4 regions of the Halomonas sp. YLB-10 genome follow, and region 2 is predicted to be linked to each of the others. Evidence: predicted binding sites of a transcription regulator. Region 2 holds the regulator's gene; each other region holds the start of a gene.
What was found. Region 2 encodes sigma-54, which starts transcription at its own class of promoters, with help from an activator protein. Its sites were predicted from a motif close to TGGCACNNNNNTTGCTNT; they were not measured.

Region 1: a site for sigma-54 is predicted at 1,612-1,629, ahead of speB (agmatinase). Genes of this name have one in related genera too.
Region 3: a site for sigma-54 is predicted at 1,806-1,823, ahead of EBB56_RS02630 (sugar phosphorylase). Genes of this name have one in related genera too.
Region 4: a site for sigma-54 is predicted at 1,644-1,661, ahead of EBB56_RS16755 (urease accessory protein UreD). Genes of this name have one in related genera too.

The regions. Positions count from the first base shown of each region.
Region 1 is NZ_RRCU01000010.1:87,132-91,340, forward strand. Features, by position in the region: gene EBB56_RS19955 (sigma-54-dependent Fis family transcriptional regulator) at 1-1,461, opposite strand, end outside; gene speB (agmatinase) at 1,693-2,643, shown strand; gene EBB56_RS19965 (YjiH family protein) at 2,736-4,121, shown strand; gene EBB56_RS19970 (HD domain-containing protein) at 4,135-4,209, shown strand, end outside.
Region 2 is NZ_RRCU01000004.1:146,336-150,544, reverse strand. Features, by position in the region: gene lptA (lipopolysaccharide transport periplasmic protein LptA) at 1-109, shown strand, start outside; gene lptB (LPS export ABC transporter ATP-binding protein) at 109-834, shown strand; gene EBB56_RS10595 (RNA polymerase factor sigma-54) at 1,105-2,517, shown strand; gene hpf (ribosome hibernation-promoting factor, HPF/YfiA family) at 2,677-2,985, shown strand; gene ptsN (PTS IIA-like nitrogen regulatory protein PtsN) at 2,991-3,476, shown strand; gene rapZ (RNase adapter RapZ) at 3,530-4,209, shown strand, end outside.
Region 3 is NZ_RRCU01000001.1:652,614-656,822, forward strand. Features, by position in the region: gene ribD (bifunctional diaminohydroxyphosphoribosylaminopyrimidine deaminase/5-amino-6-(5-phosphoribosylamino)uracil reductase RibD) at 63-1,223, opposite strand; gene nrdR (transcriptional regulator NrdR) at 1,220-1,705, opposite strand; gene EBB56_RS02630 (sugar phosphorylase) at 1,899-3,656, shown strand; gene dsbG (thiol:disulfide interchange protein DsbG) at 3,815-4,209, shown strand, end outside.
Region 4 is NZ_RRCU01000007.1:257,926-262,134, reverse strand. Features, by position in the region: gene urtD (urea ABC transporter ATP-binding protein UrtD) at 1-640, shown strand, start outside; gene urtE (urea ABC transporter ATP-binding subunit UrtE) at 780-1,478, shown strand; gene EBB56_RS16755 (urease accessory protein UreD) at 1,735-2,658, shown strand; gene ureA (urease subunit gamma) at 2,720-3,022, shown strand; gene EBB56_RS16745 (urease subunit beta) at 3,097-3,450, shown strand; gene ureC (urease subunit alpha) at 3,447-4,209, shown strand, end outside.

The sequences.
Region 1 (4,209 bases), on a different contig from region 2:
GCTTGGCTGGCTGATGCCCAGGTGTTCGGCGATAGCGTAGGTGGTGGGAAGGGTACGGCAGCAGTCGGCAAGGATCTCACGCTCGCGCCGGGCCAGGGCGGCCTTCAGGCCCTCGCCCCGGGCAAGCGGCAGTTCGGGGCGCGCTGCGCCTGGTGCGGATAGTGTCGCGGGTGACGTAGCGCCATCAGCCAGCGCAGCGGAGGCTCCGGTGACAGACGACGCCGTCTGCTGCGCTTCACGCTGCTGCCCGCCGAGCTGCCCTACCGAGGCCCCCGTGGACGGCACCAGCAGATCGCCCTGGATGACATCGTCACTGGATAACCAGGCCCTTTCCAGGGTGTTTTCCAACTCACGCACATTGCCCGGCCAATCCCAGCCCATCAGCGCCTGCCACACGTCTCGCGCCAGCATCTTGTCGCGTCCATAACGCCGATTGAGGCGCTTTAGCTGGCGCTCGACCAGGCCGGGAATATCCTCGCGACGCTCGCGCAGGGGCGGCAGGGTGACAGGAATCACGTTCAGCCGGTAGTACAGATCCAGGCGAAACAGGCCCTGCTCGACCCGTGCCGACAGATCCTGATTGGTGGCCACCACCAGGCGAAAGTCGACCCGTCGCGGGGCCCTGTCCCCAAGCCGGGTAATACTGCCATCCTGGATGGTCTTCAGCAGCTTGGTCTGCACCGCCAAGGGCAACTCGCCGATCTCGTCGAGAAACAGGGTGCCGCCCTCGGCCTGCTCGATCAGCCCCTTGCGCCCCCCGGGCGCGGCGCCGGAGAACGCGCCCTTTTCATGGCCGAACATCTCCGATTCGAACAGGCTTTCAGGGATGGCGGCGCAGTTGACGTCGATAAAGGGGCCATCGCGGCGAGAACTCCAACGGTGCAGCTGGCGGGCGAAAGCGGTCTTGCCCACCCCGGACTCGCCCAGCATCAAGACCGTGGCGTCGGTGGGCGCGACCCGCTTGAGCAGCAGCGCCACCTCGCGCATCAGCTGGCTTTTCACCTCCAGGTCATCGAGCTCGGCCTCGAGTGCTTCGCTGTCGCTCTCCAGCGCATGCCCCCGGCGCAGGTGCTCGCTAAAGCGGCGCTGCAACAGCGCGTACTCCTGCTGCAGCAGCTGCAGATCGGTCAAGTCCATGGAGCGGCTGACCACCGCCACCAGCCGCTCACCCTCGAATACCGGATGGGCCTGGGCGATGACCCGGCGTCCGGTGCCGGTGCGCTGGACCAGCTGGGCCGGCCGCCCGCTGCGAATGACTTCCAGGCTGACCGACGGGGTCAGCACGCCATCGGCCTCGAGCCGCTGCACGCTGGTGGCGCAGAGCTCTTCGCAGGACATGCCGTAGACCGCCGCCGCCCCAGGACTGACGTCGCGGATACGACCGTCCGGCGCGACGATGAAGAAGTGGTCGTGGGCGGTATCGATGATGGTCTTGAGAATCTTGGTGTCGTCGTCGCTCATCCAGCGATCCATAAATGCATCATTGATTCAGAAGTGTATCACGATGCGTCGAGATCGCGATTCACTTCTGGATCACTTCTATCACCACAGCAGACCATCCCTTGGAATCTCTGCACCTCTATTACATCTTTAGTATAAATGCTCAAAAGATGGCACGGCGTCTGCATCACTCACAACAACCGTCAGGCCCAGGGCCGCGACCGTCCCCATCCACGATGCCAGGAGTTCCCTGTGAGCGACTTCAATCAACCTCTCGGCGGCAACGAGATGCCGCGCTTCGGTGGCCCTGCCACCATGATGCGTCTGCCAACCCAGACCAGCGCCGAGGGTCTGGACGCCGCCTTTATCGGCATTCCCATGGACATCGGCACCTCCAACCGCCCGGGCACCCGACTGGGGCCGCGCCAGATCCGCGACGAATCGCGCATGCTGCGCCCCTACAATATGGCCACCCGTGCTGCACCCTTCGACAGCCTGCAGGTGGCGGACATCGGCGACGTGCCGATCAACACCTTCAACCTGCCGAAGAACCTGGACATCATCAGCCGCTTCTACGACGACGTCCTGTCCCACGACTGCGTGCCGCTGACCCTGGGCGGTGACCACACCCTGACCTGGCCGATCCTGCGCGCCATCGCCAAGAAACATGGCCCGGTCGGGCTGATCCATATTGACGCCCACGCCGACGTCAACGAGCACATGTTCGGCGAAGAGGTGGCCCACGGCTGCCCGTTCCGCCGCGCCCAGGAAGAAGGGCTGCTGGACGCCAACCGGGTCGTCCAGATCGGTCTGCGCGGCACCGGCTACGCCGCCGAGGACTTCGACTGGTGTCGCCAGCAGGGCTTCCGCGTGGTCCAGGCCGAACAGTGCTGGCACAAGTCTCTCGAGCCGCTGATGGCCGAGGTGCGCGAGCAGATGGGCGATGGCCCGGTGTACATCTCGTTCGACATCGATGGCCTGGACCCGTCGGTGGCGCCCGGCACCGGCACGGTGGAAATGGGCGGCCTGACCTCGGCCCAGGGCCTGGAGATCGTGCGCGGCGCCCAGGGGCTCAATATCGTCGGCGGCGACCTGGTCGAAGTCTCCCCGCCCTACGACCCCAGCGGCAACACCGCCCTGATGGGCGCCACCCTGCTCTATGAAATGCTGTGCGTGCTCCCCGGAGTCGCGCGACGCGACTGAATCCTCACAGGGCCAGGGAGTGGCCCTGGCGACAGCCAACGAGGCGCCCGCGTCAGGGCGCCGACCATTACAACAGCAAAGAGTGATCGCCCATGTCCTCCCACCTGCATTCTGCCGACAAGATCACGACCGACGGGGGCAAGCTAAGCACCCATGGTCTGATCAAGTTCCTCGTCCCGTCGTTGATCGGCATCCTGCTGTTCCTGGTGCCCTTCTCGGTCGGTGACACCATCAACATCGGCATGGGTCTGGCCGCCGACTGGCTCAAGGCCACCCTCGGCGACGCCCTGCCCGCCATCGCCACCGTCGTGCTCACCCTGTCCATCGTGCTGACCCTGGTGGTCAAGCTGACCAAACCAGGCTGGGCCCGCCAGGGCGCGATGAAGGAGCTATTCGACATCGCCCCGCTGTGGGTGGTGATGCGCGCCCTCGGCGCCGCCTTCGCGCTGATGACCTACTTCCAGGTCGGCCCGGAGATGGTCACCGCCTCCTTCACTGGCGGGGTAATGCTCAATGACCTGGCGCCGGTGCTGCTGACCTTCTTCTTCTTCGCCGCCATCCTGCTGCCCTTCCTGGTGGACTTCGGCTTCATGGAGTTCATCGGCTCCATGGTGCGCACGCCCTTTCGCAAGATCTTCGGGCTGCCCGGGCGCAGCGCCATCGACGCCACCGCCTCCTGGATGGGCTCCGGCACCGTCGGCGTACTGATCACCACCCAGCAGTACGAGCAGGGCTTCTACAACGCCCGCGAGGCCTCGGCCATCGCCACCAACTTCTCGATCGTGTCGATCGCCTTCGCCCTGCTGGTGACCAGCTTCATCGGCATCAACCACCTGTTCGTGCCGTTCTACCTGACCGTGGTGGTGGCCGGCCTGGTCGCCGCCGTCATCGTGCCGCGCCTGCCGCCGCTGTCACGCAAGGCCAACACCTACTACGAGCCGGTGGGCTGCCAGATCCAGGAAGAAAACACCGGCAACCAGAGCCTGTTGCGCTACAGCCTGGGCATCGCCGTGGCCCGCGCCGAGACCGCCCCGGGCCCGCTCAAGCTCGCCCGCCTGGCACTGTTCAACGTCGCCGACATCTTCTTCGGGCTGCTGCCGCTGGTCATCGCCATCGGTACCGTGGCGCTGGTACTGGCCGAGTTCACTCCGCTGTTCACCTGGCTGTCCATGCCGATGGTGCCGGTGCTCGAGTGGATGGGTCTGCCCGAGGCCGAGGCCGCCGCGCCGGCGACCCTGGTGGGCTTTGCCGACATGTTCCTGCCGGCGGTACTGGCCAGCGACATCGAGAGCGAACTGACCCGCTTCGTCATCGCCTGTCTGTCACTGACCCAGTTGATCTACATGTCAGAGATCGGCGCCCTGCTGCTGAAGTCACGGATCCCGCTCAAGCTGTGGGAACTGGTGGTGATCTTCCTGCTGCGCACCGCCATCACCCTGCCCATCATCGTGGTCATGGCCCACTGGCTGGTGGGTTGATCGGGAGGCCGACATGACAGACGCAAACGATGCTCACGCCGCCGGCAAGGCGGCCTTCACCCGCATCGACCAAAGCACGGCAGAAGAC
Region 2 (4,209 bases):
GGAGTACTTCCTCGATCGCCGCGTGGTCCAGGCCCGCTCCAGCGCCCAGGGCGTCCAGGGCGAGCAGCGCATTCGCATGACCCTCGAGCCGGAAAGCCAAGGAAACTGATGAAGACTCTCCACGCTCGCCATCTGGCCAAGAGCTACAAGAAGCGTCGCGTCGTCCAGGACATCAGCCTGTCGATCGAGCAGGGCAGCATCGTCGGTCTGCTGGGCCCCAACGGGGCCGGCAAGACCACCTCCTTCTACATGATCGTCGGCCTGGTCAGAGCCGACGCCGGCAGCATCAGCATCGATGATCGGGACCTGAGCCGCGCGGCCATGCATCAGCGCGCGCTGGCCGGTATCGGCTACCTGCCTCAGGAGGCTTCGATCTTTCGCAAGCTGTCGGTGGCCGACAACATCATGGCGATCCTCGAGACCCGCAAGGACCTCGACCGCGAGGGCCGAGAAGCACGTCTCGAGCAACTCCTCGAGGACTTCCACGTCAGCCATATTCGCGACAACCCCGGCATGAGCCTGTCCGGCGGGGAGCGGCGCCGGGTCGAGATCGCCCGCGCCCTGGCCACCGAGCCGGCCTTTATCCTGCTCGATGAACCCTTCGCCGGGGTCGACCCGATCTCGGTGGGCGAGATCAAGTCCATCATTCGTCAACTCAAGGCCCGCGATATCGGCGTCCTGATCACCGATCACAACGTGCGCGAGACCCTCGATATCTGCGATCGTGCCTACATCGTCGGCGACGGCCAGATCATCGCCGAGGGCAGCGCCGAGTCCATCCTTGCCAACCAGCGCGTCAAGGAGGTCTACCTGGGCGAAAACTTCCGCCTTTAGACCGCAGGGCCGCCCGACAGCCGCAGTCGCCTCAAGCGGCCGCAACACTTGCCAGCATCAGCATCCAAGCGCCGGCCCCGAAAGGGTCGGCCTCACCTTGCACACAGGGCCTCCCTCGAAAGAAACACCTCCCCCCCTACCAAGTTGTTCCACATCGACCTTTTCACTCCCTCCCACAGGTCAAAAAACACCAACTTGGCAAGATGCTTGCATGTCTGATGACTCGTCGTTAGGGTAAAGCCTTTCGACAACACTGGTGGATCCCGACCCATGGCCCTCAAGGCGTCACTGCAGCTGCGCATCGGTACCCAGCTGACCATGACCCCGCAACTGCAACAGGCGATCGGCCTGCTGCAGCTTTCGACTCTGGACCTGCGCCAGGAGGTCCAGCAGGCGCTGGAGGCCAACCCCATGCTCGAACTCGAGGACGAGTTCGGCGAACAGCAGACCAGGGAAGCCGCGGAAGATGACTGGGCGGATCAGATTCCCTCGGAACTCAGTGTGGACAGCGACTGGTCCGACACCTACCAGGACCTGGGCACCACCCCCGCCGGCAGTGGCGAGGCGGCGGATTTCGAGCGCCAGGCAAGCTCCCAGTCACTGCACAGCCACCTGAGCTGGCAACTGGCGATGCTCGACGTCAGCGACCAGGAGCGCCTGATCGCCGAGAGCCTGCTCGACGCGGTCAACGCCGACGGCTATCTCGAGCAGACACTGGATGACATCGCCCAGGGGCTCGAGCAAGACGGTCGTCGCCCCCCTCCCCTCGCCGAGGTGGAGGCGGTGCTGGTTCGGCTGCAACAGTTCGAACCGACCGGAGTGTTCGCCCGCGACCTGCGCGAGTGTTTGATGCTGCAACTGGATAGTCTGCCTCGCGATACCGTCCTGCTGCCCCAGGCCGGACGACTGGTAAGACAGTTTCTCGAGGCACTGGCCAGCGGCGACCGACGTCTGCTGAAGCGCCGGCTAGGACTCGATGACGACCAACTCGACAGCGTCATCGAGCTGATCCGAAGCCTCGACCCACGTCCCGGCAGCCAGTTCGGTGACAGCGATAACGACTACGTCATTCCCGACCTGGTGGTACGCCACACCGAAGAGGGCTGGCGCGTTGAACTCAACCCGGATGCAATGCCCCGACTGCGCATCCAGCCCGACTACGCTGCGCTGATTCGGCGCGCGGACAAGAGCCAGGACAACCAGTTCCTCAAGGACCACCTGCAGGAGGCGCGCTGGCTGATCAAGAGTCTGTCCAGCCGCAACGACACCTTGCTGAAGGTCGGCCGGGAAATCATGGTGCGTCAGATCGACTTCCTCGAGCAGGGAGAAGCGGCCATGAAACCGTTGGTGCTGGCCGATATCGCAGACAAGGTGGAGATGCACGAGTCCACCATCTCCCGCGTGACCACCCAGAAGTTCGTGCACACGCCTCGCGGCGTGTTCGAGTTGAAGTATTTTTTCTCGAGCCAGGTCGGCCAGGATGGCGACGCCCATTCCAGTACCGCCATCCGCGCCATGATCAAATCGTTGATTCAAAAGGAACCTGCCCGCAAACCTCTGTCGGACAGCAAACTGGTGGAATTGCTGGCGGAAGACGGTGTCAATGTCGCCAGACGCACCGTGGCAAAGTACCGGGAAGCCATGAATATTCCGTCTTCCAGCGAGCGCAAGCGACTGCGCTGAGGCCTTGCGCTGCGGCGTCGCTAGCCTAGTTATCGGGAAAGCGCAAGCACTTGAAATTTCGCATGACATCTGCGTCTTTCTGCGTAGCGTCGAGGGGGTTTGCAGGATCGGAAAAAGGGTTACAATCAAGCCACCACCCGAAAGAGCAAGGAGCCTGTCATGCAAGTCAACATCACCGGCCACCACGTCGAATTGACCGATCCCCTGCGTGACTACGTACAAGAGAAGCTCGCCCGTGTGGAGCGCCACTACGACAACATCACCAACGTCCAGGTGACCCTCTCGGTGGAAAAGGAACGCCAGCTGGCCGCCTGCACCCTTCACGCCGCCGGTGCCGACCTGCATGCCGAAGCGCAGGACGGCGACATGTATGCTGCTATCGACGCCCTTGCCGACAAGCTGGACCGCCAGCTGGTCAAGCACAAGGAAAAATCCCAAGCCCGCGCCCAAGGCGCCGGAATTCGCTGACTCTCATGACATTGGAAGCCATTCTCCCTCCCGAGCGCACATTGTTCGATGTCCCGGGAGGCAGCAAGAAGAGGGTGCTGGAGTTTTTCAGCACCTTCATTGCGCAGAACACCCCGAGCCTGGACAGCCAGGAGGTCTTCAGTCGGCTGATCGGACGTGAGCGCCTGGGCAGTACCGGCATCGGCAATGGCGTCGCCATTCCCCATGCCCGCAACCCCCACTGCAAGGCGCCCATCTCCGGCTTCCTCAAACTCGCGGAACCTGTCGACTTCGATGCCATCGATGGTGAGCCCGTCGATCTGGTGTTCGTGCTGCTGGTGCCGGAAGAGGCCGACGACGCCCATCTTGCCCTGCTCGGCCAGGTCGCTGGCGTCATGAACGACGCCGACACACGTCACCGTCTGCGCCACGCCAGCTCTCAGCGCGAGCTTCACGAGCGCCTGCAGGAAGCCATCCGCCAACAGGCGCCAGGGGACGACACTCCCTCCTGATCGCGGCCTTGCCTAGGCCATCAGCAATGGACGCCTGCCCAAGGAGACAGGACATGCAGCTCGTGATCATCAGTGGTCGCTCCGGCTCGGGAAAGTCCGTGGCCCTTCAGGCCCTGGAGGACCTGGGGTTCTACGCCATCGACAACCTTCCCGCGACCTTGCTGGGCGCCTTGGTGGACGAGCTGGAAAACGGTCATTCCCGCCGTATCGCCGTCAGCGTCGACGCCCGCAACCTGCCTGAGGCGCTGGAACGCTTCCCCGCCCAGCTGGCGTCCCTCAAGCAGAGTCCGATCGACTGCCAGGTGGTCTACCTGACCAGTGATGCGCGAATTCTGCTCGAGCGTTATTCCCACACGCGGCGCCGTCACCCCCTGACCCGTGATAGCGACATGACCCTGGCGGAAGCCATCGAGTCCGAACAGAAGGCCCTTTCGGGCATTCGAGACCTGGCCGATCTGGTCATCGACAGCTCTCGCCTGTCGGTACACGAACTGCGTTCGCGCATCGCCGAACAGGTCGCCGACCACCGCAGCGGCCAGTTGAGCCTGACCGTGGAGTCCTTCGGCTTCAAGCGTGGCGTGCCGCCGGATGCAGACATCGTGTTCGATGCCCGCTGTCTGCCCAACCCCTACTGGGAACCATCGCTGCGTGATGCCAATGGCTGCGATCCCAGCGTCATCGACTTCCTCGAACGCTATCAGGACGTCGCCGACATGAAACGCGACATTCTCGC
Region 3 (4,209 bases), on a different contig from region 2:
TCGGGCGCCGCTTATATGAAGCCCCGCTACTACGATCCCGGGCCCCGGTGACTTTCGTCGGGTCAGTGCTCGGCGCAGGCGGCCAGCGCCGGGCGCGCCAGAATACGCCAGTCCTTGCCGAGGGCACGGATATCGAGAATTTCCAGAGGCCGCTGCTCGGCCATGCGTTCGATGCCCGACAACGCCATCAGCCCGCGCGCGTCGGAGCCGAGCAGGGTCGGCGCCATGTAAAGACGCAACTCGTCCACCAGACAGGCATCCATCAAGGCACCTGCCAGGGTCGCGCCGGTCTCCACCAACAGCTCGTTGCAGCCGCCCTCGTCACCGAGCCACTTGAGCAGCGCGCCAAGATCGACGCGGCCGTCGTCGCCTGCAGGCATCTCCAGCACCCGCGCGCCGGAGCGCATCAGCGCGTCTCTGCGAGGGGATTCGCTGCCCTCGACGCAGACCACCAGCGTCTCCCCTGGCTCGCTCAGGCAGGCCGCGGCCAGCGGCATGCGCAGGCGCGAGTCCACCACGACCCTAAGCGGCTGGCGTCGGGCGATGACTTCGGCGTCATCGAGCCCGAGCTGATCGGCACGCACCGTCAGCCGCGAGTTGTCGAAGATGATCGAATCCACCCCGGTGAGGATGGCGCAGCTCTGAGCCCGCAGCCGCTGGACGTCACGCCGAGCCTCGGCACCGGTGATCCACTGGGACTCGCCGGAGGCCATGGCGGTACGGCCGTCGAGGCTCATGGCGAGCTTGAGGCTGACCCGTGGACGCCCCCGGGTCATGCGCGACACGAAGCCGGCGTTCAATACCTGGGCGTCCGCCTCGAGGCAACCGAGCCTTACCTCGACCCCGGCGTCACGCAGGCGTGCGATACCGCGTCCCGCCACCTGAGGATTGGGATCCTGCATGGCTACCACCACCCTGGCGACACCGGCCTTGATCAAGGCATCGCAGCAAGGCCCTGTGCGCCCCTGGTGAGAGCAGGGTTCCAGCGTCACGTAAGCGGTGGCGCCTCGGGCGTGCTCACCGGCAGCCTCGAGTGCATGGACCTCGGCGTGGGGCTCCCCGGCGCGCTGATGGTAGCCGTCGGCCAGATGCTTGCCGTGCTTGACCAGTACGCAACCGACCCTCGGATTGGGCATGGTGGTGTAGCGACCGCGTTCGGCCAGCTTCAATGCCCTGGCCATCCAGGCTTCATCCTGGCCTGCCGTGATGTCCGTCGGATTCATGTGCTCTCCCCGGTGTCGGGCGAGAAACTCGGCTCCTGGGCCAGGCGGTCGATCTCGGCGCGAAATTCGTCGATATCCTGAAACCGTCGATAGACTGAAGCAAAGCGGATATAGGCCACCTGATCGAGGCGCTTCAGGGCATTCATCACCTCTTCACCGACCACCCGCGCCTGGACCTCGCGCTCGCCCCGTGCGCGCAGGTTCTGGCGGATACGTTCCACCGCCGCCTCGATCGACTCGGCGCTGACGGGGCGTTTTTCCAGCGCCCGCAGCATGCCGGCCCGCAGCTTGATCTCGTCGAACACCTCCCGCGAGCCATCGGCCTTGATGATCCGTGGCATGATAAGTTCAGCGGTCTCGTAGGTGGTGAAGCGCTCACCGCAGCCAGCACACTGCCGCCGTCGGCGCACCTGATCACCTTCGGCGACCAGCCGGGAGTCAGTCACTCGGGTCTCTTGGGCGCCACAGAAGGGGCAATGCATAGCGGACAGTCCGGCAGGAAAAATATGTCGCCATAGTGTAACGGCTGAGGCCTGCCCCGCCCAGCGCAATGGCCCAGGTCATCCGCGATTTCAGCTGAGTTGGCACGCCCTGTGCTTGATACTTTCTTTCTAGCCGTCAATGAAATGGCGAGCGCTCACGGGGCAAGGCGCCCCCACGCCTGCGGAGGACACCATGGCAAGCCACCTCTCCCCCCTGGAACCCGACGACTTTCGCCAGCGTGCCGCAGAGCTGCTCGCGCCTCTCTATGGTGCACGCAGCGAAGAGGTCCTGCGCCGTCTGCTGCGCCTGATCGAAGCGCAGGGGGCCGGGTTGAGGCACCGTCATGGTGCACGCCAGACGCTGTGGAGCGAGCAGGACCAGTGGCTGATCGTCTATGGCGACTCGCTGCTGGATGCCGACAAGCCCCCCCTGGCGGTACTCGATGAGTTCCTGAGCAAGCGCCTGAAGACCGTCTTCAGCGGTGTCCATGTGCTGCCCTTCTTCCCCTGGAGCAGCGACGACGGCTTCTCGGTGATCCACTATCGCGAGGTCGACCCGAAACTGGGCGACTGGCGCGATATCCGGCGCCTGGCCAGCCACCATGATCTGATGGTGGACCTGGTGCTCAACCATGTCTCGCGGGAATCGCTGTGGTTCGCCGACTATCTCGGCGGCAACCTGCCCGGGCGCGACTACTTCATCGAGATGGACCCCGATACCGATCTCAGCGAGGTGGTGCGTCCGCGCAGCTCACCGCTGCTGGTCCCCGTCAGCACCCGCCGTGGCGTTCGCCACCTGTGGGCGACCTTCTCCGAGGACCAGATCGACCTCAACTTCGCCAACCCCGACGTCTTGATCGAATTCGTCGGCATCCTGCTGTTCTACCTGCAGCAGGGCGCCCGCATCGTCCGTCTGGACGCCGTCGCCTTCCTGTGGAAACGCCCCGGCACCCGCTGTATCCACCTTCCCGAGACCCACGCGGTGGTGCGGCTGTTGCGGGCGGTGGTCGACCACGTCGCCCCCGGCACCCTGATCATCACCGAGACCAATGTGCCCCACGCCGAGAACATCAGCTACTTCGGCCTTGAGCGACAGGACACGCCGCCCGACGAGGCCCATCTGGTCTACCAGTTTCCGCTGCCACCTCTGTTGCTGCACACCTTGACCAGTGGCGAGGCCGGCACCCTGGCGCGCTGGCTCGACAGCCTGCCCGAGCTCCCCGCCGGCTGCAGCTATCTGAACTTCACCGCCAGCCACGATGGCATTGGCGTGCGCCCGCTGGAAGGCTGGCTGGAAGGCCACGAGATCGACGCCCTGGTCTCCTTGATGCAGCGCTTCGGTGGCTTCGTCAGCATGCGCCGGCAGGCCGACGGCAGCGACAGCCCCTACGAGCTCAATATCACCTGGTTCGACGCCATGAGCGGCACCCGGCGCGGCCCCGACCCGTGGCAGGTCGAGCGCTTCCTGTTGAGCCAGCACCTGATGCTGGTGCTGAAGGGTATCCCCGGCGTCTACCTGCACTGCCTGACCGCCACCCAGAACGACCACGACGGGGTCGAACGCAGCGGGCGCCTGCGTTCGATCAATCGCAAGCGCTGGGACCGCCAGGAGCTGGAACCTCTGCTGGACAGCCGTCACACGCCGACCCGCGAGGTGTTCTTCGCCCTCACCCGACGCCTCGAGATCCGTCGCAGGGAACCCTGCTTCCACCCCGATGCGGCCCAGACGGTCATCCCCACACCACCGGAACTGCTGGCGATACAGCGCGGCCCCCTGGACGATGGCCGTCGACTGTTGGCCATTCACAACGTCACCGATCGGCCTCAGCCACTGGTACTGGACGGCCTCGACCAGTCCGGCTGGCAGGACCTGCTGGAAGGAGGCGCCTGGCGGCCCGTCGACACCCTGGCCCCCTATCGTTCACTGTGGCTGGTGCGCACCGACAGATAAGCCACCGCGCGCTCGGTGTATCACACAACAGCGCGGCCCTGGCGCTTTCACTGCCCGGCGACGTCAGCGGTCGAACCGATGGCGTTTGCTGCTGTCCTAGTGCGAGTGATTCTCGCTTGTCGCGGGATTCGTCCTACAAGATGCCGGAGAGTAACGACATGCCCCGCCGCCCCCGACTGCCCGACCTGCCCCGCCATCAGCGTTCCTTCATGACCCTGGCGGCGGTGGCCTTCGGCCTGATGCCACTGTCCAGCGTCGAGGCCGAGGACCACCCCGCCCCCATCGAGGCGCTGGAAGAGGAAGGTCTTGAGGTGCACGGTGAATTCGACGCGCCGGGTGGGCTCAGCGGCTTCGCCGCCAGCCATCGCGGACAGCCGATGACCATCTTCGTCACCGAGGATGGCGAGCACGCCATCGTCGGCAATCTGATCGATGCCGACGCCAACAATCTGTCGGAGGCGCCGCTGGAGCGCCTGGTGCGCGGCCCCCAGGACGAGACCACCTGGCAGAGCCTTGAGGACAGCGCCTGGATCGCCGACGGCGATCCCGACGC
Region 4 (4,209 bases), on a different contig from region 2:
CAACGGGGCCGGCAAGACCACCATGATGGACATCATCACCGGCAAGTCGCGCCCGGATCAGGGCAGCGTGTGGTTCGGCAGCCGCCACAACCTGTTGACCAAGAACGAGCCGGAGATCGCCCGGCTCGGCATCGGACGCAAGTTCCAGAAGCCCACGGTGTTCGAGGCGCTGACGGTGTTCGAGAACCTCGAGCTGGCGATGGCCATGGACAAGAGTCTGTGGCCGACCCTCAAGGCGCGCATGACCGGGGAGGTGCTGGCGCGAATCGAGGAGGTGCTCGAGACGGTGGGCCTGGCGTCGCTCAGTCGCCGCCAGGCGGGCATCCTGTCCCACGGACAGAAGCAGTGGCTCGAGATCGGCATGCTGTTGATGCAGCGCCCTCGACTGTTGCTGGTCGACGAGCCGGTGGCGGGGATGACCGAGCAGGAGATGGAGCGTACCGCAGAGCTGTTGTTGAGCCTCGCCGGCAAGCACTCGGTGGTGGTGGTGGAGCACGACATGGGCTTTGTGCGTTCGATCGCCCGCACGGTGACGGTGCTGCATCAGGGTTCGGTACTGGCCGAGGGCAGTATGGACAAGGTGGCAAGCGACCCCAGGGTGATCGAGGTCTACCTGGGTGGCGACGAGGAGGCGGCATGATCGGACTGGAGCGGGTACCTCAGCAGTCTTCGGTAAGAGCGCTGTACTGGGCGGACGGCGCATCCCGCGGCAGGCTGGCCACGCTGTGGGCGAAGGTCTGCGGCCGGTGGGCGCGAGAGACAGGCAAGGAGGTGGATCGATGCTGAGCATTCGCGGGCTCAATCAGTTCTATGGCGAGAGCCATACCCTGTGGGATCTCGATCTCGACGTGCCCAGGGCGGCCTGTACCTGTGTGCTGGGTCGTAATGGCGTCGGCAAGACCACCCTGATGAAGGCGATCATGGGCGAGGTGCCGATCACCGGCGGTGAGCTTCACTACGCCGACGGTGTCGCGCTGGAGAAGCGTCGCCTCGAGGATCGCTCACGCCTGGGCGTGGGCTATGTGCCCCAGGGACGCCAGATCTTTCCGCTGATGACGGTGGAGGAGAACCTGCGCACTGGCCTTGCCGCCCGTGGTGATGGCCTGCGCCAGGTGCCCGAACGGATCTATGAGCTGTTCCCGGTACTCAAGGAGATGCGTCACCGGCGTGGCGGCGATCTGTCCGGCGGTCAGCAGCAGCAGCTGGCGATCGGGCGCGCCCTGGTGATCGAGCCGAAGCTGTTGATCCTCGACGAGCCGGGGGAGGGCATCCAGCCCAATATCGTCGCCCAGATCGGCGAAGTCATCCGTCGGTTGATCGCCGATGATGGGCTGACCGTGCTGCTGGTGGAGCAGAAACTGCCCTTTGCCCGTCGCTTCGCCGACCACTTCGCCATCCTCGATCGCGGGCGGAGAGTCGCCGTCGGTGATATCGGTGAGCTCGACGACGCCGTGGTGAAGCGCTACCTGACCGTCTGAGCGGTAGCGCGTCAATCAGGATGAATCGCTGCACATCAATGGTGCGCAATCGTAAGGTTGCGCACTTTTTTTGTGCGCTACCAAAGGCGTGCTTTTCTCTGGTGCAATCCTTGGTTGTTCTATAAGAAATTGAAAATTAAGTAGAAAAATAGAGATTCGAGAAGCTGGTACGGGGCTTGCACCTTGATTGGGCAATGGTGGTGGCCTTTTTTACTTTCGCTTGCCACGCCGACTCGACGGACCGCCCGGGAGAGCCATGAGCGCGCAGACAACACAGGATTCGACCGATCGGCACGGCCATCGCTTCGACGCGGGACGGCGCTGGGAGGCCAGCCTCGATCTCGGCTTTCGCCATGATGGCCAGGCCACTCGCCTCTATCGGGTGGATCATCGCGGCCCCCTGCGGGTGCAGCGTCCCTTCTACCCCGAAGGCCGCGACGGCACCTGCCACGTCTATCTGCTGCATCCCCCGGGGGGGCTGGTCAGCGGCGATATCCTGGATATCCAGGCGCGGGTGGGCGCGGGCGCGCGGGCGCTGCTGACCACACCGGCGGCCAACAAGCTGTATCGGGCCGACCGCAACGCCGTGGCCTGGTCCCAGCGCACTCGTCTGGTGGTCGAGGAGGGCGGGCTGCTCGAGTGGTTGCCCCAGGAAACCATCGCCTTCGACGGCTCGCGAGGGGTGCAGGCCACCGAGATCGAGCTTTCCGGCAGCGCCCGCTGCCTGGGCTGGGAGGTGCTGGCGCTGGGCCGGCCGGCCAGTGATCTGCCGTTTGCCAGCGGCCACCTCGAACAGCGCTTCCGGTTATCCCGGGACGGACGACCACTGTGGATCGAGCGCCAGCCCCTCGACCCTGACCATCGTCGTTTTCACGGCGCCTGGGGGCAGCGAGGGTGCAGCGTCCAGGCAACCCTGTGGGCGGTCGGGCTCGAAGACGAGTCCGCGGCGATCGAACGTCTGCGCCAAGGGTTGGGGCAGGGAGGGAATGACCTTGCCGGCAGTCCCGGCGCTGGTGAAGCCGAGCGCTGGGCCGTCACCGTACGTGATGGCGTCCTGCTGCTGCGCTACCTCGGTCACTCGCGGCGCGAGGCCTGGTCGCTGTGCGAGGCGGCCTGGACGTTGCTGCGTCCGATGCTGATGGATCGCGAGGCCTGTGTGCCACGCATCTGGTTTACCTGAATGTCATGCCGGGCGGGACAGGCGACCCCTGGCCACCCTGACCAACATCGAGGATGAAAGGATGGAGCTGACACCGCGTGACAAGGACAAGCTCTTGCTGTTTACCGCTGGCCTGGTGGCCGAGCGGCGACGCGCCAAGGGGCTCAAGCTGAACTATCCCGAGGCGGTGGCCTTGATCAGCTGCGAGATCATGGAGGGTGCCCGGGAAGGCCTGAGTGTGGCCGAGATGATGAGCCGAGGGCGCCAGATACTGGGGCGTGACGAGGTGATGGAAGGGGTGGCGGAAATGGTCGACGAGGTGCAGGTCGAGGCCACCTTTCCCGACGGCACCAAGCTGGTAACGGTGCACAACCCGATCTCGTGACGCTGCCAGGCCCCGGCTTGATCCGGGGGCGACGCGACAGGCTCATACGCTGATACCAATAGGGAGGGCGCGGGATGATCCCCGGAGAATACCAACTGAAGGACGGTGACATCGCCCTGTGCGAGGGTCGCGACAGGGTCACGCTGGAGGTGGCCAATCGCGGAGATCGACCGATTCAGGTCGGATCCCACTATCACTTCGCCGAGACCAACCCGGCACTGGCGTTCGATCGCGACAGGGCGCGGGGCTTTCGTCTGGACGTGGCCGCCGGCAGCGCGGTGCGCTTCGAGCCGGGGCAGAGCCGTGAGGTCACCCTGGTGAGCTTCGCCGGACGTCGTCATATCTACGGCTTTCGCGGTGAAGTCATGGGCGCGCTGGACGATGCCGGTGCACCCAGCGGCGACAGCGGCCAGGAGGACGCCCGATGAAGATCAGTCGTCAGGCTTATGCCGACATCTATGGCCCCACCGTCGGAGACCGGGTGCGCCTGGGAGACACCGAGCTGTGGATCGAGGTAGAGAAGGACGCCACCCACTACGGCGACGAGGTCAAGTTTGGTGGTGGCAAGGTCATTCGTGACGGTATGGGGCAGAGCCAGCGTCTCGACCAGACGGTGATGGACACCGTCATCACCAATGCCCTGATCCTTGACTGGTGGGGCATCGTCAAGGCCGACGTGGGCCTTCAGGCGGGTCGCATCGCCGCCATCGGCAAGGCCGGCAATCCAGACACCCAGCCGGACGTCACCATCGTGATCGGACCCGGCACCGAGGTCATCGCCGGCGAGGGCAAGATCCTCACCGCCGGCGCCATCGACGCCCACGTGCACTTCATCTGTCCGCAGCTGGTGGACGAGGCCCTGGCCAGCGGCATCACCACCATGCTGGGGGGCGGTACCGGGCCTGCCACCGGATCGAACGCCACCACCTGCACGCCGGGGGCCTGGCACATCCACCAGATGCTCAAGGCCTGCGACAGCCTGCCGATGAACATCGGTCTGCTCGGCAAGGGCAACGCCAGCCTGCCTGAAGCGCTGGAGGCCCAGATCGAAGCGGGCGCCATGGGGCTCAAGCTGCACGAGGACTGGGGGACCACCCCGGCCTCCATCGATACCTGCCTGAGCGTGGCCGAGCGCTACGACGTGCAGATCGCGATCCACACCGACACCCTCAACGAGTCCGGTTTCG